DNA from 3 places in the Nocardia sp. NPDC003979 genome. Region 3 is predicted to be linked to each of the others. Evidence: riboswitches for the same ligand, from Rfam matches in the RefSeq annotation. Region 3 holds a riboswitch; each other region holds the start of a gene.
The links. Region 3 has a riboswitch for S-adenosylmethionine ahead of ACWEVR_RS01725 (bifunctional o-acetylhomoserine/o-acetylserine sulfhydrylase). Riboswitches for the same ligand answer to the same signal wherever they lie in the genome.
Positions count from the first base shown of each region.

Region 1 (7,825 bases), on a different contig from region 3:
CGCGGGTTTGGTGTCGGCGTGGCCGACGCAGGATGCGGGTTCGGTCGCCGAGCACCTGGTTCAGCCGCTGCTGGCCTGGTCGTGGGCGTCGACGCTCCCGGTTGGTCCGGCCAATCACAGCTTGCGGCCGTCGACGGCGGTGGCGTGCGGGCAGTTCCTCGCCGTCGACGCCGCGGCGTACCGGGCGGGTGGGGGTCACGCCGGTGTGGCGGCCAGTGCCACCGAGGACCTCGATCTCGCGCGGGCGCTGCGCCGGGCGGGTCATCGGACCGCGCTCGTCACCGCCGGGCCCGCCGCCCGCACCCGCATGTACTCCGGCGCCGACGACCTCGCCGGCGGCTACACCCGCTGGTTGTGGTCGGCCTACGGCGGCCGAGTCGACACCGGTGCGGCCATCGGTGTCCTTGCCGCCCTTGCCTATTGGGTTCCGCCGCTGGCGGTTCTCACTGGTCGTGGCCGGGTGCGCCGGGCGGGCATGCTCGGCTACCTCGCCGCCGTCACCGGTCGGCTCGCGGGCCGAACCGTCGAAACCCGGCGCCCACCCACCGGCGCCGACCTCGGCTCGGCACTGGCCCATCCGGTGTCCATCGGCTACTACCTCACCCTGTGGGCCCGCTCGCACCGCCTGCATCGCACCGGGCGGCTGCGCTGGAAGCAGCGTCCCCTCGTCGCACCGGAAACGCCGCTCGCTCGTCACGGCTGACCCACGCGGTCAGGAATTCCACACCGCCCGGTGCGTCCACCGGAGAACGTGCGCTGTCCGCCCTCGCGGAAACCGGATCAGGCGACCTCGGTGATGCCGACGGTCGGGAAGAAGAAGCACGAGCGACCCGCGTTGTCGGTGGTACCGAAGACGGCGGCGAGGACGGTGCCCTTCCCGGTGTCGACGGGGACCGCGCGCACACCGCCGACCGGGATCGCGGTGCGCAGGAAATCGCGGATGACGTTCTCGGCGAGCGGCCGGAGTTCGGCGGGAACCTCGGGCGGCACCATCGCCCGGACGATGTCGGCGATCGTCCCCATCGAGGCCATCCCGCCCCGGCCGGTGCTGAGGTTGAGCCAGGCGACCTGCATACCGGAAGTCTTGGTGGCGGCCGTGTCCGGTTCGAGGCCGTACGGGAGGAAGGTGAACAGCGTCTGGCCTGATTTCACGGCCGTGAGATCGAGTCCCGGAATCGGGAGGGTCTTCGTCGGCCACGGGCCGGGAACCGCACCCGCGACGGCCGGGACCAGGCCGAGACCGTCACCGGAACAGTTCGCGGCGACCGTCGGGTACAGGAAGGGCTGGATGCCGAGGGTCTCGAGGGTTTCGACGACCGTCTGATAGGCGGCGAGGAGATCGCCGGGGCCCGCGGCGGGTGTGGTCGGGGCGTCGCGGGTGACAGCGGGCCGCACCGGTGGATCGGCGGCGACGGGGGCGGCCAGCAGCACGGCGGCGGCGCAGGCCGTCAGCGAGGTCAGTGTGGTCAGACGACGCGCAACAGTCACGGCGAGCTCCTCATCGACGCTGAGAAGGCCGAGATTACTCCGGCGAGCCGATGAATCCGCGCAGGTGAAGTGACCGAGTATTCGGCGCGTCGCGTACCGCCACAGCGGGGGCCCGGAGCGGGTAGACCGGGCCCGACGTCGGCGATTGTGCCCGCACCCGCACCCGATTCCAACCGCTGCGCTCACGCTGATTTCTACCGTTGTGCGCCATCACAGCTGTGCCACATGCTGATCCGGCTCGACGCTTCGGTAGCGGGCGCACCATCCAGAGCGACTGAGAGACCTGGCTCTACGACGTCGCAGCAACCCGCCCGGTCTGTCCGGGTGTGGGTGCTTCTGCCGGGTTCGATGGAGGAGATCGATGAAATTCCTGCTCATGACACTGATCACCCGGGTTCCCGATCCGGTGACCGGTGTCGTGCCGAGCACCCGTGACCGTTTCCGTGAGGTCGTCGAACAGGCCAGGCGCGCCGAGGAATTGGGCTTCGACGGGTTCGCGGTGGGCGAACGGCACGAAGACCCGTTCCTGTCCGCCGCTCCCCCGGTGGTGCTCGGCCACCTGGCGGCGGTCACCTCGGGGATCACCCTGTTCACCGCGGTCACCACCTTGAGTCTGCTCGACCCCGTGCGCGCCTTCGAGGACTACGCCACGCTCGACAACCTGTCCGACGGGCGGCTCGAGCTGATCATCGGCAAGGGCAACGGCACCGCCCAGGCGCAGCTCTACCACGTGACGACCGAGGATCAGTGGGACCGTAACCGCGAAGGTTACGAACTGCTGCGCGCGCTGTGGGACCGCGACGAGGTGACGTGGTCGGGCCGGTTCCGGCCGCCGCTCACCGACGCACGAGCATTGCCGCGCCCGTTGCAGCCGAAGCTGCGGATCTGGCACGGCAGCGCGACGAGCCGGGAATCGGTGGAACTGGCCGCGCGCCACGGTGATCCGGTGTTCTCGGCGAACGTCACACACCCGATCGAGCCGTACGCCGAGCTGATCCGCCACTACCGGCAGCGCTGGGTGGACTACGGGCGCGACCCCGCCGACGCCCTGGTCGGTGCGGGCACGGCCGGTCTGCACGTGGCGCGGACCTCCCAGGAGGCCGTCGAGGTGTATCGCCCGCTCTACGAAGCCCGCACCGCGTTGCAGCGGCAGGTGGGCAACCCGGTGGTCTTCGAGACCCTCGAGGATTTCCTCGCCCGTTCCTCCGCCCTGGTCGGCAGTCCGGAGCAGGTGATCGACAAGGTCGGCCGCTACCACGAGCAGTTCGGGCACGAGGTGATCCACCTGTCCGCCGATCGTGAGGGCCGAGCCGAGTCCGACTATCTGGACAGTCTCGAACTGTTCCAGGCCGAGGTGGCGCCGGAGTTGCGCCGCCGCATCCCGAGCCGTCCCCTGGCCGCAGGCCGTGAATTCGCTGGAGTTGTTTCGTGATTCGACATCGCATCGCCGCGTTCGCCGGTGTTCTCGCCGCCACCGCGACGGTGGTCGCCTGCGGCGGCGGTGACACCGTCGGCGGCGGACAAGCCGGTCCCCCACAACCCGGTGGCACCCTGCGCTACGGGCTCTCGCAGGCACCGTCGTGCTCGGATCCCGCCCAGGCCGGGAGCAATCAGACCATCTACGTGACCCGGCAGATCGTCGACTCGCTCACCGATCAGGATCCGGCGACCGGGGCGATCACCCCGTGGCTGGCACGCAGCTGGGAGGTCAGCCCCGATGCGAAGGTCTTCACCTTCACCCTCACCGACGGGGTCACCTTCAGCGACGGCACGCCGCTCACCGCCGAATCGGTGCGCGACACCTTCGACGCCGTCGTCCGGCTCGGTGGGGCCAAAGCGCCGCTCGGTGTGAGCTACCTGGCCAACTACGTCGGCACCACCGTGGTCGACAAGCTCACGGCCCGGGTCGAATTCAGCGCGCCGAACGCGCAGTTCCTGCAGGCGTCCTCGACCTCGCAGCTGGGTATCCTCGCCCCGTCGACCAACGCGAAGCCGGCGGAGGCGCGCTGCGCGGGCGACAACATCGGCAGCGGACCGTTCACCTATGCCGAGTACAAGCAGGACGTCTCGGTGACGTTGGCCAAACGCGCCGGATACCACTGGGGCTCGCAGGTTTTCGCCCACGAGGGTGAGGCCTATCTCGACCGGATCGAGTTCACCGTCGTGCCCGAGTCGGGGGTGCGCACGGGCAGTCTGGCTTCCGGCCAGCTCGACGCGATCAGCGATGCCCTGCCGCAGGACGCGCCGCAGATCGAGGCGGTCGGCGGACGGGTGCTCTCGACATCGAACCCGGGCCTGGTCTTCGGTTTCCACCCCAATGTGACGCGGGGGCCGCTGCGTGATCCGGCGGTGCGGCAGGCATTGTTGCCCGCGCTGGATCGGCGTCAGCTGATCGACACCGTCCTGAGCCCACAGTTCCGACCAGCCACCTCAGTGCTGGCCGCGTCGACCCCGGCCTATACCGACCTCTCGGCCCGGCTCGGCTACGACCCCGCGAAGGCGAAGACGATTCTGGATCAGGCGGGCTGGCTGCCCGGCGCCGACGGTATCCGGGTGAAGGGCGGTGAGCGCCTGAGCTTCGGGGTGACCTTCAGTCAGGTGTTCGCGGGCAACCAGGCGATTCTGGAACTGGTGCAGCAGCAGTTGCGGCAGGTCGGCGTGGATTTGCGACTCGACCTGGTGTCGTTCTCGGAGCAGACGGCCCGGCAGAACAGCAAGGACTACGACGCCGTCTACGGCAACTCCACCCGTGCCGACGGTGACATCCTGCGCACCTCGTTCGCCCTCACCGGCCGCAATCTGTCGGTGCGCGGGCCGGTTCCGGCTCTCGACACCGCCCTCGATCAGCAGCTGGCCACCAACGATCCGGCGGCACGGGCGGCACTCATCGCGACCGCGCAGCGGGAGATCCTCGACAACGGGCTCTACGTGCCGACGATCGAGTTGTCGCAGGCGATCGGTGCCGCCGCCCACACCCAGGACCTGAAGTTCGAGGCATCGGCGCGACTGCAGTTCTTCGACACCTGGCTGAGCGGTCACGGCGATGACTGAGTTCATCCGGCGACCCATCGTGCGGTACGTGGGTTCGCGAGTACTGCAGGCGATCTGGGTGCTGTGGGCGGCGTTCACGGTGTCGTTCGTCGTGCTGTACCTGCTGCCCGCCGACCCGGTCTCGATGGCGGCCGACAGTTCCGGTTCCGGCACCCCCGTCGACCAGGCGGCGATCGCGGAGCTGCAGGCCCGCTACGGGTTGGACAAGCCGCTGTGGGAGCAGTACGTCACCGCGCTCGGTAATGCCGTCACCGGTGATCTCGGCCGTTCGGTCAACACCGGACAGCCGGTCACCGATGCGCTCGGTGACGCACTGCCCGCCACGCTCGGCTTGGCTTCGCTCGCATTGTTTTTCGCCGTGCTCGGTGGAACGGCCCTGGCGTTCGCCGCCACCTACACGCGTCGGCCGTGGTTGCGCAACACCTTGAGTGCGCTTCCGCCGCTGGGTGTTTCGGTGCCGACCTTCTGGACCGGGCTGTTGTTGCTGCAGCTGTTCTCGTTTCAGCTGCGCTGGTTCCCGGCCTTCGGCGGCACGGGGTTGCGCGGCACGATCCTGCCCGCGCTGACCCTCGCCCTCCCGATCGGCGCGGTGATCGCGCAGGTGCTCGCCGCCGGGCTCACCCAGACGTGGCGCCAGCCGTTCACCGAGGTGGCGCTGGCCAAGGGCGCTTCGCGCTGGTGGGTGCAGCGCAGGCACGTGGCGCGGTTGGCGAGCGTGCCCGCCTTCACCATCGCCGGAGTGCTGGTTGGCACCATGCTGGCCGGTTCGGTGGTGGTGGAGTCGGTGTTCGCCCGGGCGGGCGTCGGGCGGCTCACCCAGACCTCGGTGCTCAATCAGGACATCCCCGTCGTGCAGGGGGTGGTGCTGTTGTCGGCGCTGATCTTCGTCGTCGTGAACCTGGCCGTCGACCTGCTGTACCCGCTGCTCGATCCCCGGATCACCGGCGCGGGCCGGGTCGCGAAGGCGGCGGACGCGCCACCCATCGATGAGCCGGTATCCGCGCCTGCCGCTCGCGCCCTTCCGAACGTCACCGACACGAAGGTGGCGCGCGATGTCTGACCTCCGCGGACACGGCCGTCACGGTGCCGCGCGGCGCACCTGCGGCTTCGTAGCGGCAGCTGAAAGCTCGAGCGGTTCGCCGCGATCTGTCCCGCACGGCGGGCGAAGGGAGTGACGATGTCGATACTGCAGCGCGCCGATCGACAGGGTGACGGGCCAACCGCCGATCCACCGGCACAGCCGGTCACCCGGCCGCCCGCGGGGAATGCCGGCATCGCCCGCGATGGGGACGGCGAGGTCCGCCGTGGGGATGACAACACCAACCGTGGCGCCGAGATCGGTCGCCGTGGGGCGCAGACCGACCGTCGTGGGGCGCGGATCGGCGGCTGGATTCGCGGGCACCTCGGGCTCGTGCTCTCCGCTGTCGTGCTGGTGATCGCGGTCGGGTGGGCGGTGGTGCCGTCGGTGTTCGCGCCGGGTGATCCGTTGACCGGGGTGCCCGGCGAGAAGTTTCAGGCGCCGAGCGCGGCGCACTGGTTCGGCACCGACAATCTCGGGCGCGATCTGTACACGCGCATGGTGCATGGTGCGGGGTTGTCCCTCACCGCCACCCTCACCGCGGTCGGGATCGCGCTGGTGGTCGGCTCGCTGCTCGGGCTGCTGTCGGGGGCGGCGGGCGGGATCGTCGATACCGCGATCATGCGGGTGGTCGACGTGCTGCTGTCGATCCCGTCGCTGCTGATGGCCCTGGCGCTGGTGACCGCGCTGGGCTTCGGCACGCGCAATGTCGCGCTCGCCGTGGGTATCTCGCTGATCGCGAACTTCGCCAGGGTGATGCGTTCGGAGGTGCTGCGGGTGCGGCACGCGCCCTACGTCGAGGCGGCACACGCGTCGGGGGTGCGCTGGTACGCGGTCCTGCTACGACATGTGCTGCCCAACTCGTTCCAGCCGGTGCTGGCCTTGGCCGCCGTCGAATTCGGGATGGCGGTGCTCGCGGTCTCGTCACTGAGTTTCCTCGGTTACGGCACGAAACCGCCTACGCCCGAATGGGGTTCGCTGATCTCGGAAGGCCGCAACTTCCTCGCCGCCGCCTGGTGGCTCACCACCCTGCCCGGCCTCGTCATCGTCGCCGTGGTGCTGGCCGCCCAGCGGGTGGGCCGATTCGCCGGAAGGAGCGATCAGCGATGAACGAGCCGGCCTTGACTCCCACTACGCCGGGTTCGGCGGACATCTCGCCGTCGACAGTGCCCATCTCCGACGACCGGGCAACGCTGCTGCGGGTCGAGGATCTGCGCGTCTCCTACCGCTCGGGAGCAGGTCCCGTGGCCGCGCTGCGCGGTGCGTCCATCGAGGTGGGTGCGGGTGAGGTCGTCGCGCTCGTCGGCGAATCCGGTTCGGGGAAGTCGACATTGGCCCATGCGGTGATCGGCCTGCTCGGTGACAGCGCCCGCATCGATTCCGGTCGTATCGAATTCGAGGGCGAGCAGGTGGATCCCGCCGACGAGAAGTCGCTGCGGCGGTTACGCGGGCGACGTGTGGGCTTCGTTCCACAGGATCCCGGATTGTCCTTGAATCCCGTTCTGCGCGTGGGCGACCAGGTGGCGGAGGCCCTGCTCGTGCACCACCTCGCCGACAAGCGCACCGCACGGCTGCGGACCCTGGATCTGCTCGAGGAAGTGGGGCTGGACCGGCCCGGACAACGAGCGCGCCAGTACCCGCACGAATTGTCCGGCGGGCAGCGACAGCGCGTGCTGATCGCGATCGCGCTGGCCTGCGGTCCGGAACTGATGATCGCCGACGAACCGACCAGCGCCCTGGACGCCACCGTGGCCCGCCAGGTCCTCGACCGGTTGGCGGAACGAATCGCCGCGCGTGGGACCGCGGTGCTGCTCATCACCCACGATCTGGCCGTGGCCGCCGAACGGGCCGACCGGCTGGTGGTGCTGGAAGGTGGTGAGGTAGTCGAGTCGGGGCCGATCTCGCAGGTTCTCGCCCACCCGGCGCACCCCTACACCCGGCGTCTGCTCGCTGGCCTCACCCGCGCTGGCCCCCACCCCTTTCCGGCCGGCCCGTGCCAGGGCGGCCACACCGTTGCTGTCGGTACACGCGCTGCACAAACGCTTTCACGAGGCGGGTATCACCGCGGTCGACAATGTCGAGTTCTCCCTGGACCGGGGCGAAACCCTTGCCCTGGTCGGGGAATCCGGTTCCGGCAAGTCGACCACCGCGCGCATCGCCCTGCGGCTCACCGACGCCGACAGCGGAACGGTGACCTTCGACGGTCAC
Region 1 is NZ_JBSGIJ010000011.1:187,897-195,721, reverse strand. It holds gene ACWEVR_RS22960 (glycosyltransferase family 2 protein) at 1-703, shown strand, start outside; gene ACWEVR_RS22955 (hypothetical protein) at 781-1,488, opposite strand; SAM riboswitch class I at 1,747-1,843, shown strand; gene ACWEVR_RS22950 (LLM class flavin-dependent oxidoreductase) at 1,850-2,920, shown strand; gene ACWEVR_RS22945 (ABC transporter substrate-binding protein) at 2,917-4,539, shown strand; gene ACWEVR_RS22940 (ABC transporter permease) at 4,556-5,599, shown strand; gene ACWEVR_RS22935 (ABC transporter permease) at 5,918-6,727, shown strand; partial or broken gene ACWEVR_RS22930 (dipeptide ABC transporter ATP-binding protein) at 6,724-7,825, shown strand, end outside.
Region 1: it holds a riboswitch for S-adenosylmethionine, as region 3 does, so the genes downstream of both, ACWEVR_RS22950 (LLM class flavin-dependent oxidoreductase) here and ACWEVR_RS01725 (bifunctional o-acetylhomoserine/o-acetylserine sulfhydrylase) in region 3, are expected to answer to the same signal.

Region 2 (7,825 bases), on a different contig from region 3:
CGGCGCCGGGCAGGATCAGCATCGCGCTGTCGGCGGGGTCGATGTCGGCCAGGGCCAGGTCGGGGGTCACCCGCATGCGTCCGGCGGTGGTGACGGGCGCGGTCGTGAGCCCGACCGTCGCCACCTCGAAGCGCCCCGGCTCGCGATGCCAGGAGTCGTCGGCGATATTGACCGTCGCCGCGCCGACTTCCCAGTCCGAAAGAGTGTCGTACACAGCCACGTGAACTGTCTTCTTGGTCATGACAGCATCCTGTCATTATCGACAGGATGCTGTCAATAAGAATTTTGCAACCCCCTTTCAGGCGACCCTCCGTAGGCTGACGCACAACCGGTGCGAGACAAGGGAGTTCGCCACGATGACCGACCCGGTGCAGGGACTGACCGGCACCATCACCTCGCCGATCCGCGCCGCGGGCGCACTCGGCGAAGTGCTCGTCGCCATTCGTGGCGGCACGGAGCTGTATCTCGCGCGCGCCGACGAACCGATCGAGGCGGGCGCGACCGTGCTCATCGTCGCGGTCAATCCGGGCAGGCTCGTCGACGTCGTGCCCTGGATACCGCTCACACCGCAACTGCCGCAAGACAACTGAAAGCAAGGGAGGCTCAGATGCTGGGCTATCACGTTCCTGATCCCGACGAGGCCATGCTGGTCAGTGGCGCCAAGGTCAAGGACAACGCGCCGTTCAAAGTGATCATCGGCCGCGGCACCTGGGTGATTCCACTGTTCCGCAAGGTCAGCTACCTGTCGCTGGCCATGTTCGAATCCGAGATCCGCGAGCGCTGCGTCACCAAGCAGGCCATCCAGCTCGACGTGCGCGCGGTGATCGCGTTCAAGGTCGCCAACGACACCCAGTCGATCGTCAATGCGGCACAACGCTTCCTGTCCGAGCAGGAGAAGGAGATGTCGGTGCTCACCGGCCGCATCTTCTCCGGTCACCTGCGCTCCATCGTCGGCTCGATGACCGTCGAGGAGATCATCCGCGAACGCCAGAAGCTGGCCGACGAGGTGCTGATCGCCTCCAAGGTGGAGATGAGCAATATCGGCCTGTGGGTCGACTCGTTCCAGATCCAGTCGATCGACGACGGCAACCTCGGCTATATCGAGGCCCTCGCCGCCCCGCACAACGCGGCCGTGCAGCGCGACGCCCAGATCGCCCAGGCCCAGGCCGCCCAGCGCGCCGCCGAGGCCGAACAGGAATCGCTGCGCCGCCGCGCCGAGTACGAGCGTGAGACCTCGCTACTCAAGGCGCAGTACCAGCGCGACATCGACAAGGCCAATGCCGAAGCGGCACAGGCGGGCCCGCTCGCCGACGCCGTCGCCCGACAGGAAGTCCTCACCGCGCAGGCCGAACAGGCACGCAAGAACGCCGAACTGCGCGAGCAGGAACTTCAGGCCGAAGTCGTGAAACCCGCTCTCGCCGAAGCGGAACGGGTCCGCATCCTCGCCGAGGCCGAAGCCGACCGCACCCGCATCCAGGCCGAAGCCGCCGCCTCCAACAACCGCATCGCCCTCGACCAGCTGCTCATCGAGCAACTCCCCGAGATCGTCCGCCAAGCCTCCAACGGCCTCGCCAACGCCAACCTCACCGTCCTCAACGGACCCGACGGCGTGAGCGAACTGGTCAACGGCATGGTCGGCCAGGGCCTGACGGTCTTCAACTCCCTGCAGAAGGCCCTGTCCAACGGCGAGGTCGACAAGGTCTGAACCGAGCGGCCCGCCGGAATCTCCGGCGGGCCGTTCGGTGGATCAACTGAGGGCGTGGTCGAGGTCGCCCAGGAGGTCTTCGATGTCTTCCAGGCCTACCGAGATGCGGACCACGCCGTCGGAGAGGCCGATGGAGGCGCGGCCTTCGGGGCCCATGGCTCGGTGGGTGGTGGTGGCCGGGTGGGTGATCATCGTCTTGGCGTCACCGAGGTTGTTGGAGATGTCGATGATGCGCAGGCGGTTGAGGACCTCGAAGGCGCGCTTCTTGCCGTCGTCGCCGTGCAGGGCGAAGGTGACGACGGTGCCGCCGCCGGTCATCTGCTCCTTGGCGAGAGCGTGCTGCGGATGTGATTGCAGGAAGGGGTATTTCACCCATTCGACCGACTTGTTCGTCTCCAGGAATTCAGCGACCTTCAGCGCCGATTCGGTGGATTGACGCACGCGCAGCGGCATCGTCTCCAAGCCCTTGAGCAAGGTCCAGGCGTTGAACGGGCTCAGGGCCGGACCGGTATGGCGCATCAGGGTTTTCACCGGACCATCGATGTAGTCCTTGGCGCCGAGGATGGCGCCGCCGAGTACGCGGCCCTGGCCGTCGATGTGCTTGGTGCCGGAGTAGACGACCACGTCGGCGCCGAGTTCGAACCCGCGCTGCAACAGCGGGGTGGCGAAGACGTTGTCCAGGACCACTTTCGCGCCCGCGGCGTGGGCCAGTTCGGTGACCTTGCGGACGTCGACGAGGGTTTGCATCGGGTTGGCCGGGGTCTCGAAGAACACGGCCTGGGTGGGTACCGACAGCGCCTGCTCCCACTGCGAGAGGTCGTCGCCGTCGACGAAGACGGTCTCGATGCCCCAGCGCGGCAGGATCTCGTTGCACACCACGAAGCAGGAACCGAACAGGCTGCGCGCGGCGACGAGCCGGTCGCCCGCCTTCAGCAGCGCACCGAGCGCGGTGAACACCGCCGACATGCCCGAGGCGGTCGCGAACGCGGCCTCGGCGCCGTCGAGCAGGCGGATGCGCTCCTCGAACATGGCGACCGTCGGGTTGCCGAAACGGGAGTAGACGAAGTGTTCGACGTCGCCTGTGAACGCGGCCTCGGCGGCCTCGGCGTTCTCGTAGACGAAGCCGGAAGTCAGGTAGAGCGCCTCGGACGTCTCGTCGAAGCCGGAACGGCGCAGGCCACCACGCACACCGAGGGTGGCGGGGCCGACGCCCTCGGGCAGCGGCTTGTCGAAGGAACCACCGGTGATCATGTGAGTCTCCTTATGCCTGGCGCCACGGCAGGCCGACGGCGCGCCAGCCGGTGCTGCCGCGCTGCCCGAACGCGTCGAGGCCACCCTCGAAACCGTCGAGCACGTTGTAGGACGGGGTGATCCCCGCCGCGGTCGCCACCGTCGCCGCGTGCGCCGAACGCTGACCCGAGCGACACAGGAACACCACGGGGGCGTCGGCCGGGCGGTCGGCGAGGACCTGTTCGAGCTGCTCACCGAAGCGCGGGTTGCGCGCGCCGGTGCCGTCGACCCATTCGATGAAGTGCGCGGGGCGTTCGATGGAGCTTGTGTCGGGAATGCCGATCTGGGCCCACTCGCCTTCGGTGCGCACGTCGACCAGCACCGCGTCGGGGTGCTCGGTCAGGATTTCCCACGCCTTCTCAGGGGTGATGTCGCCGGCGTAACTCATGTCGATCCTCCTGCGTGAATCCGCTCTTGCCGTGGTGGTTGTCCAACACACGGCCAGGTCGTCACCCGGAGCACCCCACCGCGGAGGAGGGTTGCCGACCAGCGAGCCGGGGCTTGGCGCTGGTACTCATGACCTTGCGATCTGAGATTGCCCCGGCACAGGTCACCGTGTCAAACCCCTCAGGGCGTGCACACCAACCAGTTGCCGTCGACCCTGGTGAGATTCCAGGTGCTCGACGTCGACTGACCGCCCACCGAAACGGTGGCGTCGATCTTGGCCCGATTGCCGTTCACCGTGGCGTTGGAGAAGCCCTTCTTGTCGATCGTCGCCGCAGATTCCGGGCCGCCGAGCCGTTCGGTGAGGCCGGATTTCGCCTCGTCGAACCCGGGGCACGCCACCCCGGGCGGCGGACGCTGATCGGTACGCGAGCGCGCGTCGATATAGTTGGTGACGGCGGCCGCGAGCCGATCGGCCTCTGTGACATTTTTCTCAGCGGGCGCCAGGAGCCCGCCGACGACGATGCTGATGAGCACGACGACCGCGATCACCGCGGCCGCGACGAACGGGACGATGGACCGCTTGTCGGTCTGATCGACCTCGATGGGCTGATCGTCCGAGCCTGTTTGCTCCTCGCTCATGTGGTAATCCTGACAGACCCGGGCCGGGCAGCTACACCGCGCGCCGGGTTGCCGCAACACCGCAGCTAGAATCGCGTTGATTACGGCCTGCCGCCGACGAGGACGGCAGCGGCCGGTAGCCGGTTTCCGACTTAGCCTAAGCTAAGTTGACGCCGTCACATCGTTTCTCGACCAAAGGGTGCGCGTAGACAATGACCGAACAGACAGCGACTCGCCCGCTTCGCATCGCGATCGTGGGTGCGGGACCGGCCGGTATCTACGCCGCCGACGCCTTGATGAAGTCCGACGCCGAGGTCAGCATCGACCTCTACGAGCGCATGCCCGCGCCCTTCGGCCTCATCCGCTACGGCGTCGCGCCCGACCACCCGCGCATCAAGGGCATCATCACCGCCCTGCACAAGGTGCTCGACAAGGATCAGGTGCGCCTGCTCGGCAACATCGACTACGGCACCGACATCACCCTCGACGATCTGCGTCAGTTCTACGACGCGGTGATCTTCTCCACCGGCGCCAACGCCGACCGCGCGCTGCCGATCCCCGGCATCGACCTCGACGGTTCCTACGGCGCCGCCGACTTCGTCTCCTGGTACGACGGGCACCCCGACGTGCCGCGTTCGTGGCCGCTGGATGCCGAGAAGGTCGCCGTGCTCGGCGTCGGCAACGTGGCGCTGGACGTGGCGCGCGTGCTCGCCAAGACCGGCGACGAGCTGCTGCCCACCGAGATCCCGCCGAACGTCTACAAGGGGCTCAAGGAGAACAAGGCCGTCGAGGTGCACGTCTTCGGGCGTCGCGGTCCCGCCCAGGCCAAGTTCACCCCCCTCGAGCTGCGTGAACTCGACCACTCGCCGACCATCGAGGTGATCGTCGACCCCGAGGACATCGACTACGACGAGGGTTCCGAGGCCGCGCGCCGCAACTCCAAGCAGGTCGACATGGTCGCCAACACCCTCGAGCAGTGGGCCATCCGCGACCAGGGCAACCGCCCGCACAAGCTGTTCCTGCACTTCTTCGAGTCGCCCGCCGAGATCGTCGGCGACGAGAACGGCCGGGTCGTCGGTCTCAAGACCGAACGCACCCAGCTCGACGGCACCGGCAACGTCAAGGGCACCGGCGAGTTCAAGCAGTGGGACGTCCAGGCCGTCTACCGCGCCGTCGGCTACCTGTCCCAGAACATCAACCAGCTCCCGTTCGACGATCAGGCGGGCACCGTGCCGAATGAGGCCGGTCGTGTGATCGCCGACGAGAGCGCCGAGGGTGCGGCCCGCTTCATGCCCGCCACCTACGTCACCGGCTGGATCAAGCGCGGCCCCGTCGGCCTCATCGGCCACACCAAGGGCGACGCCAACGAGACCATCGCCTGCCTGCTCGACGACGCGAAGAACTTCACCCCCGCGCCGAAGCCCGAACTGGACGCCGTCACCGAGTTCCTCGAGGGCAAGGGCATCCCGTTCACCACCTGGGCCGGCTGGTACCGCCTCGACGCCCACGAGCGCGCCCTCGGCGAGCCCGAAGGCCGCGAGCGCGTGAAGGTCGTGGAGCGAGAAGACATGCTCCGCGCGAGCGAGCCCCACAAGGCCTGACAGCGATGACAAGGCCGGTGGACGCGAGAGCAGAACCCTCGCCCACCGGCCTTTTCCGCGCGTACCCGCCTGTTTTCTCGGTCGAAGTCGGCCGATCCGCCTAGCTCGAGGCATCCTGTACCAGTGTTCGACGCGCATGTTCACATCATCGATCCGCGGTTTCCGCTGATCGAGAACGAGGGCTACCTGCCGGAGCCCTATACGATCGCGGATTATCGAAAGCGGATGGCGCACTTCGATGTTCGCGGTGGAGCCGTTGTCAGCGCATCGTTCCAAGGCACCGATCAGACGTACCTGAAGGCCGCGCTGAGCGAGCTGGGCCCGGAGTGGGTCGGGGTGACCCGGTTGGACCTGGACGCCGGTGACGAGGAGATCCTCGATCTGGACCGGGCGGGCGTACGGGCGATCCGGTTCAACCTCAAACGCGCCGCCGCCGACATCACCCAGATGACGCTGCAGGCCCTGCGCGCCCACGAGCTGGCCGGATGGCATGTCGAGCTCTACATCGACGGGCAGATGCTCGCGTCGCTGCAGCCGGTGATCTCCAAACTGCCCGCGCTGTCCATCGACCACCTCGGCATGTCGGCCGAAGGGCTGCCCTACCTGCTGGATCTGGTCGATCGCGGGGCCAAAGTGAAGGCGACCGGATTCGGCCGGGTCGACATGGACGTGGCCGAAACGCTGCGCCGCATCCACACCGTGAACCCCCGCGCCCTGATGTTCGGCTCCGATCTACCCGGCACCCGGGCGGGCCGACCATTCGCGGACGGCGATATCGACCTGATCTGCCAGGTGGTCGGCGCCGACATGCACGCCGTACTCGAGGACAACGCCCGCGAGTGCTACCGCCTGCCACCGGTACGCAGGCCCGAGACCGAACGGGTTGCGGCCCAGGACAACCCGACCCTACCGATCCCCCGATCGGCACTGCCCGGCGCGGGCGACGACAAGACCCGCCCGCTCCCGATCATCGAAAGACCCTGAGCCTCAGACGAACAGCGCCCCGGCGAGCCACACTCCCGACGCGACCAGCGCGCCGAACAGTTCCACGAGCATCGACAGTCCGACACCCTTGAGCGCGTGCATCGTTGCGGGCCAGGCGGTTTCATGCGTCTTCAACCGCTGCAGTTCCGCCACGTACACGCCGAGCACGAACCCGATGAACAACCCGACCACGGGGATCACGAAGAAACCGACGATGCCGAAGACGGCGCCGACGAGCAACGCCCGATTCGACACGCCCGCTTCGCGCATCCGGCGCCCCGGCCAGGTGTATTTCACGACGCCCGACAGGATCAGTGCCACCGAGGCGATGGCGAACACCGTCCAGGCGCCCGCACCGCCGGTGAGGAACGCCCACACCGCGACGGCCGCGAATATCAGGATCACCCCGGGCAGGATGGGCACGATCACGCCGATGATGCCGACCAGAATGACGAGGCCGACGAGGACCTCACCCCATACGCTCACTGCCGGGTTCCTCCCATATCGCGCCGAGTCGCGCCGGGCGAATTCTCCCGCATGGTCTACCGGTGCCGCCACCCCGGCGCTATTGTCGGATTGTCAATACCGTTCGACGACGAATGAGGTCACCACGTGAGCACCACCGGTCAGGGCCCCCTCGCGGGCATCAAGGTCATCGAGCTGGCCGGGATCGGCCCGGGCCCGCACGCCGCCCTGCTACTGGCCGATCTCGGCGCCGACGTGGTGCGGGTGCAGCGGCCCAGGCAGCTGCCCGGCTTCCTCGAGCGCCCGCAGTGGCGTGGCCGCACCATCGTCGAGGCCGACCTCAAGAAGCCCGAGGACGTCGCCAAGGTGCTCGACCTGGTCGAGAAGGCCGACGTGCTGCTCGAGGGCTTCCGGCCCGGCGTCACCGAGCGGATGGGCCTCGGCCCCGACGACGCGCTGGCGCGCAACCCGCGCCTGATCTACGGCCGGATGACCGGATGGGGCCAGTACGGTCCGATGGCCGATCGCGCGGGCCACGACATCAACTACATCTCGCTCACCGGTGTGCTCAACGCCATCGGGCGCAAGGGTGAGCGGCCGGTGCCGCCGCTGAACATGGTCGGCGACTTCGGCGGCGGTTCGATGTTCCTGGTGACCGGTGTGCTCGCCGCGCTCGTCGAGCGTGCGACCTCGGGCAAGGGACAGGTGATCGACGCGGCGATGGTCGATGGGGCCCTTGCCCTTTCGCACTTCGTGTGGGGCATGCGCGGCGTCG
Region 2 is NZ_JBSGIJ010000003.1:524,560-532,384, forward strand. It holds gene ACWEVR_RS09285 (DJ-1/PfpI family protein) at 1-241, opposite strand, end outside; gene ACWEVR_RS09290 (hypothetical protein) at 357-590, shown strand; gene ACWEVR_RS09295 (SPFH domain-containing protein) at 608-1,705, shown strand; gene ACWEVR_RS09300 (O-succinylhomoserine sulfhydrylase) at 1,748-2,956, opposite strand; gene ACWEVR_RS09305 (rhodanese-like domain-containing protein) at 2,967-3,383, opposite strand; SAM riboswitch class IV at 3,401-3,517, opposite strand; gene ACWEVR_RS09310 (Rv0361 family membrane protein) at 3,563-4,021, opposite strand; gene ACWEVR_RS09315 (FAD-dependent oxidoreductase) at 4,213-5,601, shown strand; gene ACWEVR_RS09320 (amidohydrolase family protein) at 5,725-6,585, shown strand; gene ACWEVR_RS09325 (DUF456 domain-containing protein) at 6,589-7,071, opposite strand; gene ACWEVR_RS09330 (CaiB/BaiF CoA transferase family protein) at 7,198-7,825, shown strand, end outside.
Region 2: it holds a riboswitch for S-adenosylmethionine, as region 3 does, so the genes downstream of both, ACWEVR_RS09305 (rhodanese-like domain-containing protein) here and ACWEVR_RS01725 (bifunctional o-acetylhomoserine/o-acetylserine sulfhydrylase) in region 3, are expected to answer to the same signal.

Region 3 (7,825 bases):
GCGACGGTGTCGGACTGCACGTCGCCGTCGTAGTTCTTACAGGCCCACACGTAACCGCCCTCCCACTTCATGGAGGAGGCGACCATGTCGTCGATGAGGCGGTGCTCGTAGGTGAGGCCCGCGGCGTCGAACTCGGCCTTGAACTCGGCGTCGAAGACTTCCTGGAAGGTGTCCTTGAACATGCCGTCGTAGGCCTTGAGGATGGTGTTCTTCGTGGAGAGGTACACCGGGTAGTTCTGCTGCAGGCCGTAGTTGAACGAGGCCCGCGCGAAGTCCTCGATGGACTTCTTGAAGTTGTACATACCCATGACGACGCCGCCGTCCTCGGGCATCTTCACGACCTCGTGCACGATCGGCTCGCTGCCGTCCTCCGGGGTGAAGGTCAGCGTGACGGTGCCCGCCTCGTAGACCTTGAAGTCGGTGGCGCGGTACTGGTCGCCGAACGCGTGGCGGCCGATGATGATCGGCTTGGTCCAGCCGGGCACCAGGCGCGGCACGTTGGAGATGATGATCGGCGCGCGGAAGATGGTGCCACCCAGAATGTTTCGGATGGTGCCGTTGGGCGAGCGCCACATCTTCTTGAGACCGAATTCCTTCACCCGCGCTTCGTCGGGGGTGATGGTGGCACACTTCACGCCGACGCCGTGCTTCTTGATGGCGTTCGCCGCGTCGATGGTGACCTGGTCGTCTGTCTTGTCGCGGTACTCGATACCGAGGTCGTAGTACTCGAGATTCACGTCGAGATAGGGATGGATCAGCTTGTCCTTGATGAACTGCCAGATGATCCGGGTCATCTCGTCGCCGTCGAGTTCTACGACGGTGCCTTCAACCTTGATCTTGGACATGGATCTTCGTGTCCTCCTCGGTGGGTGCCCTCATTGCACGGCCGGGCGAACACGCTTGTGAGCGGACCCCAGCAGTTCCAACAGACAACGTATATGCCCCGCGTTGTCTGCGGGACGTGTAGGTGCAAACATGACGAGCGTACTGCTGCCCGGGACCTCACCGCGACGGGAGGTCCCGCTGTGCGGCACACCTCGAAACTACTCCGCGCACCCGTACCCCATCCGCGTTCGATCGGTTACCGGGCGGTAACCCCGGTGAGGGCCTCGCGGACCTGCCCGTCCCTGGTCAGACGACAATCGGCGCGGCCGTCGCGCGCTCGTCGCCTTCGATCAGGTTTTCCGGCTTGTCCTTGATCATCAGGGCGATCACCACGGCCGCGGCGAGGAAGAAGCCCGCCCCGACGTAGAAGGCGACGTCGTAGCTGTAGATCGAGGCGCGTTCGACGAGATGGTCGACGGTGGGGTGCTCGGCGATGTAATGCTCGGCGGCCTGCACCGACAGCGTGGTGAGCAGTGCGGTCCCCACCGCGCCGCCGACCTGCTGGGCGGCATTGAGCAGGGCACTGGCCACACCGGAATCCTCGGCGCGCACCTGGTGCAGCGCGACGGCCTGCATACCGACGAACAGCGGGCCCATGCCGAAGGCCATCACCACCTGGGCGGGCAGCACGCTCAGGGCGTAACCGTCGCCGTAGCTCAGCTGCGCCAGCCAGACCAGACCGATCACACCGAGCAGGGCGCCGACCACCATCACCGGGCGCGGGCCGAACTTGGGCAGCAGCGAACTGGTGATGCCCGCCGCGATGCCGATGCCGATGGGGAACGGCAGGAAGGCGATGCCTGCCTCGAGCGGCGAATATCCCAGGGTGTTCTGGTAGTAGAAGCTGAGGAACAGGAACATGGCGAACATCGCGATGGGGATCAGCAGCGCGGTGAGCAAAGCACCACCGCGGTTGATCTCCCCGGGAATGCGCAGGGGAAGAAGCGGATTCGTCGATCGCGCCTCGATGACGACGAAGATAAGGAGCAACGCGGAACCGGCACCGAGCAGTCCGAGCGTGCTCGGCGCCAGCCAGCCGTGCTCGGCGGCCCGGCTGAATCCGTAGACGATCGCGACCAGGCCGAGAGTCACGGTGACGGCACCGGGCAGGTCGTAGCCGCCGGTGCGCGGTGCGGGGATGTCGCGGGCGATCACGGCGAGCGCACCGGCCACCGCGACCAGGGCGATCGGGGTGTTGATCAGCAACGTCCACCGCCAGGACGCGAACTCGGTGAGCGCGCCGCCGACGATCAGCCCGAACGCCACCCCACCGGCGGTGATCCCGGCGAACACCGCGAACGCGCGCGCCCGTTCGCGCACGTCGGTGAAGATCACCGACAGCAGCGACAGCGCCGCGGGCGCGAGCAGGGCGGCGAACGCGCCCTGGAGCCCACGGCCGAGGAACAACTGCACGGTGTTCTGCGCCAGGCCCGCCAGCGCCGAGGCGACGGCGAAGCCGACGAGGCCGACCAGGAAGATGCGGCGGCGGCCGAGGTAGTCGGCCATCCGCCCGCCGAGCAGCAGCAACCCGCCGAAAATGAGCGTGTAGGCGGTGATGGCCCACTGTTTGTCGCCGTCGGTGATGGCGAGGTCGCGCTGGGCGTACGGCAGCGCGATGGTGATGACGGTGGCGTCGAGCACCACCATCAGCTGCGCGGCGGAGAGCACGACGAGCGCCCACCATCGCATCGAATTCGCCGGGGCTGCAGCATCTTCGGGTTTCAGTTCGGTGCCGGTCACCTGGGCTCCTCATCGCTCGGCATGCGTCGGCCAATCCTGGCACCGTGCGACAATTGGCGTCAAGAGAAATTTGTCTGAACGCGCCACTTGGCGGGGTGCGACAGGTGATCGCGCGGAGACGCTAAGCTGGCGAAATGCTCGACTCGACCACTCCGACCGCCTCCGACCGGCCGGCACCGCCGAGCCTGCGCGAGCGTAAGAAGGCGCAGACCAGGGCCGCGATCGTCGCGATCGGGCTCGACCTGTGCGATACACAGGGCTTCGACGCGACAACCGTCGAGCAGATCGCCGCCGGAGCCGACGTATCCCCCCGCACCGTCAACCGGTACTTCGCGCTCAAAGAGGACATCGTGCTCGCCCCGATCGACGACTTCGGCCACGCCGTCGCCGTCGCGCTGCGCGGCCAGCCCGATACCGGCAACGAACTGCGAGCCCTGTGCGGCGCCTACCTCCAGGTGGTCGAGTCCGAGGCCGATGCCGACGGCCTGCGGTTCCTGCACCAGTTCCTGCAGACGCAGCGGATCATGCGGGCCAGCCAGGCGGTCAACGCGCGGGCCCTGGAATACGCGGAGAAGAAGAACGTCGCGGTGTGCGAGGAACTGGCCCGCCGGATGGGAACCACACCCGACGACTTTCTGGTGAAGCTGGTCGCGGGCACGTGGCAGACGCTGTGTCACCTCGCGGTCGCCGACACCGAGCACGTACTGCCCACCTCACCGGAGGCGGCGGTGCGGGTCACCCGCGAAGCGATCCTGCGCGCCTATCACGGATTGCGGCAGGTCTGCGGCGCACCGGCCGACGACACACCAGGGTTCGCCGCACCGGCGGCACGGTGATGTGAGGCAGGAAACGCGGGGGAAGTTTCCCCACCGGCGTGATGTCCGGTTAACATGTCGTCCAAGGTCATGAGTACCAGCGCGAAGCCCCGGCTCGCTGGTCGGCAACCCTCCAGCTGCGGTGGGGTGCTCCGGGTGATGACCGGGCTCCCGAAGGTCGGGAGCAAGCGCGCATTTCAGGAGGCCCCCATGTGTTGTTGTCCGTCGATCCGCCCCAGCTGAACCCTGACGCACAACCCTGGAGCATTGACCATGACCGACGCCGCCCTGCCCGAGAACTGGTCGTTCGAGACCAAGCAGATCCACGCGGGCCAGGCCCCCGACGCGACCACCAACGCGCGGGCACTGCCGATCTACCAGACCACCTCTTACACCTTCCGCGACACCGAACACGCCGCCGCGCTGTTCGGGCTCGCCGAACCGGGCAACATCTACACCCGGATCATGAACCCCACCCAGGACGCGGTGGAGCAGCGAGTCGCCGCCCTCGAAGGCGGCGTCGCGGCGCTGCTGGTGGCCTCGGGCCAGGCGGCCGAGACCTACGCCATCCTGAATCTGGCAGGCGCCGGTGACCACATCGTGTCCAGCCCGCACCTCTACGGCGGCACCTACAACCTCTTCCACTACTCGCTGCCCAAGCTCGGCATCGAGGTGTCGTTCGTCGAGGATCCCGACGACCTCGCGCAGTGGCAGGCCGCCATCCGCCCCAACACCAAGGCGTTCTACGGCGAGACCATCGCCAACCCGAGCAGCGCGGTGTTCGACATCCCGGGTATCGCCGGTGTCGCTCATGAGAACGGGCTGCCGCTGATCGTCGACAACACCGTCGCCACGCCGTACCTGATCCAGCCGCTCGCCCACGGCGCCGACATCGTGGTGCACTCGGCCACGAAGTACCTCGGTGGCCACGGCGCGGCGGTGGCGGGCGTGATCGTCGACGGCGGCACCTTCGACTGGACCGTGCGTGACGCCGAGGGCAACGCCCGGTTCCCCGGCTTCACCGAGCCCGATCCGAGCTACCACGGCGCGGTCTTCGCCGATCTCGGCGCACCGGCGTTCGCGCTCAAGGCCCGCGTGCAGTTGCTGCGCGACCTCGGCGCGGCGGTGTCACCGTTCAACGCCTTCCTCATCGCCCAGGGCATCGAGACGCTGAGCCTGCGGGTGGAACGGCACGTGAGCAACGCGGTGGAGGTGGCGAAGTTCGTCGCCGCGCAGCCCGGTGTCGACGCGGTGCACTACGCGGGACTCGAGTCCTCGCCCTGGCACGAGCGGGCCAAGCAGCTGGCGCCCAAGGGTGCGGGCGCGATCGTGTCGTTCGAGCTGGCAGGCGGTGTCGACGCGGGCAAGAAGTTCGTGGACGCGCTCAGCCTGCACAGCCATGTGGCTAACATCGGTGATGTGCGTTCTCTCGTGATCCACCCGGCGTCGACCACGCACTCGCAGTTGACACCGGAGGAGCAGCTGGCCGCAGGCGTCACTCCCGGCCTGGTCCGGCTCGCGGTGGGTATCGAGGGAATCGACGACATCCTGGCCGATCTGCGGGCCGGTTTCGCGGCGGCGACGACGTGACTGTGAGCACCGAATCGCCGATCACCCGTCCCGGCACCGGGGTGGCCCTGCTGCCACCACCGGACGGGCGACTCGGCGTGGTCGCCATCGGGGACGTGACGCTGGAGAACGGCGCCGTCGTCCCCGATGTGCGGCTGGCGGTGCAACGGTGGGGTGAGCTCTCCCCCACGCTCGACAACGTGGTGCTCGTCGAACACGCGCTCACCGGCGACTCCCATGTCGTCGGTGGGCCCGACGGGGCGCCCGGCTGGTGGGAGGGCATGGTCGGGCCCGGCGCGCCGATCGACACCGACGAATGGTGTGTGATCGCCACCAATGTGCTCGGCGGCTGTAAGGGCAGCACGGGCCCGTCGTCCCTCGCACCCGACGGAAAGCCTTGGGGCGCACGGTTTCCCTGGGTGACCATTCGCGATCAGGTGACCGCCGAGGCACAGTTGCTCGACCTGCTCGGCATCGAGCGGCTCGGTGCCGTCGTCGGCGGGTCGATGGGTGGCATGCGCGTGCTCGAGTGGATCATCGGGCATCCACAGCGGGTGTCGGCGGCACTGGTGCTCGCCGTCGGTGCACGCGCCACCGCCGATCAGATCGGCACCCAGACCACCCAGATGGCCATCATCACCGCCGACCCGGACTGGCAGGACGGCAACTATCACGGCACCGGGCGCGCGCCGATGACGGGCATGGGCCTGGCCCGGCGCATCGCCCACCTCACCTACCGCACCGAGGGCGAACTCGAGCACCGCTTCGCCAATCACGCGCAGGGTGACGAGGACCCGTGGGCGGGCGGCCGGTACGCGGTGCAGAGCTATCTCGAGCACCAGGCCGACAAGCTCGGCCAGCGCTTCGACCCGGCCACCTATGTGCTGCTCAGCGAGGCCATGAACCGGCACGACGTGGGTCGCGGCCGCGGTGGTGTGGCCGCCGCGCTCGCGTCCACCCCCGTTCCGTGTGTGGTCGGCGGTGTCGACTCGGATCGCCTGTACCCGTTGCACACTCAGGCCGAGCTGGCCGAAGGTCTGCCCGGCTGTGCGGGTTTGGAGATCGTGCACTCCCGTGACGGGCACGACGGCTTCCTCACCGAGGCGGCGGCGGTATCCAAACTGCTCACCGAGACGATGCGATTGGCCCGCGAAAACCGCTGAGCGCGTTCAGGACGCGGTGAGCAACGCGACGATCGACCGCACGTAGGCCTGGAGGCGTTCGCGCGGGTATTCCTGCGGCGAGCTCACCGCCAGCCTGCCGAGCATCTCGGCGACGGTGAGCGTGGAGTTCGCCAGCAGTTCGGCATCCATGCCCGACCAGCGTGGCGACAGCGAGATCCCCACGCGGACAAGCGATTGCGCCCGGTCGAGGATGTCGGCCCGGGAATCGCGCAGCGCGGCACGGTATTCGGCGGGCGCGCTGGCCGGGGTGGCGAGGATCAGTCGCCAGCGGGTCGGATTCGCCAGTGCCACATCGACGAACGCCTCGACCGTCGCCGAGGCGGCCGCCACCGGATCGACTCCGAGCAGGTCTTGCGGCAGGGTGTCGGCGATCTGCTCGAGCCCGCGTTCACGTTCCCGCTCGAGCAGGGCCTCGACGAGTTCGGCACGTGTCTTGAACACCGTGTACAGCACCGGTTTTCCGACACCGGCCTCCTGCGCGACGGCTTCCATGCTCAGTTCGTGCAGTTCCATCCGGCCGAGCACGGTGAACGCCGCGTCGAGCAGTTGCGCGCGGCGTTGTTCCGGCGGCAGGCGCGGGGCATAGCGGCGGCGCGGTCGTTGATCGCGCGTGGCGGTCATCGGTTCTCACCTGCCTCTCCGTCCGGACGACGATACCTCGCCTGCCGGGCACAGAAATCCTACGCAACCGTTGCATTCGATACGAGCAATTGCTACGGTTGCGTTGTATTCATTGCGAGGTTCGCCTCAGCTGTGCAAAGGAGCACGTGCCATGGCCTTCGATCCGACCACCCTGCGCCGCGACGACTACGGATTCTTCGGGCCGGGCTCCCCCAGCTGGAAGGTCTGGGCGGCACCGACCGCGCTGATCGGTTTCCAGCGCGCGGTCACCCTCGAACACTTCGACCCGTTCCTGACCGCCGCCGTGGCCGACTCGCACGGCATCTACGACAATCCGGCCACCCGCCTCGACCACACCCTCGCCTACTTCCTGCTGGTCGCGGTGGGTGACGGACGCACCGCCGTCCAGGCCGCCGAGCATCTGATGCGGGTGCACGCGCCGATGACGGGTATCGAACCCGTGAGCGGCAAGCGCTACAGCGCCAACAGCCCCGACTCCCAGCTGTGGATCCACATCACCGGCTGGCATTCCGTTCTCAAGGCCTACGAGATGTACGGCCCGGGACCACTGAGCCCCGACGAGGAGGACCGCTACTGGGCCGAGTGCGCGGTCGCCGCCGAGCTGCAGACCTGCAAGCCGGCCGATGTGCCGCGCAATCGCGCCGAGGTTCGCGCCTATTTCGACCGGGTGCGACCGCGGCTGTGTGTCACCGAGCGGGCCGTCGAGGGCATGCACTACCTGCTGTGGACGCCGCCGAGCAAAGGCCGGCACTTCGCGATCGGCAGCAGACTGCTCTCGCTGGCGAGCATCCCGAGCCTGCCGCGGTGGATGCGGACCCTCGGCCGGTTCGCCGTTCCGCCGGTGGTCGACCCGCTGGTGCGGATTCCGGCGAAGGCGATCGCCTGGACCGCCGCGCGGCGCGACAACTGGGCGATGATCAAGGCCGCGCCGTATATCGCGCCGATGTCGGGACAGATCCTGGCCGCGCATGCCTCGTCCGCACCGCCGGA
Region 3 is NZ_JBSGIJ010000001.1:421,842-429,666, reverse strand. It holds gene ACWEVR_RS01740 (NADP-dependent isocitrate dehydrogenase) at 1-845, opposite strand, end outside; gene ACWEVR_RS01735 (MFS transporter) at 1,132-2,625, opposite strand; gene ACWEVR_RS01730 (TetR family transcriptional regulator) at 2,760-3,461, shown strand; SAM riboswitch class IV at 3,527-3,637, shown strand; gene ACWEVR_RS01725 (bifunctional o-acetylhomoserine/o-acetylserine sulfhydrylase) at 3,714-5,030, shown strand; gene metX (homoserine O-acetyltransferase MetX) at 5,027-6,172, shown strand; gene ACWEVR_RS01715 (TetR/AcrR family transcriptional regulator) at 6,179-6,814, opposite strand; gene ACWEVR_RS01710 (oxygenase MpaB family protein) at 6,966-7,825, shown strand, end outside.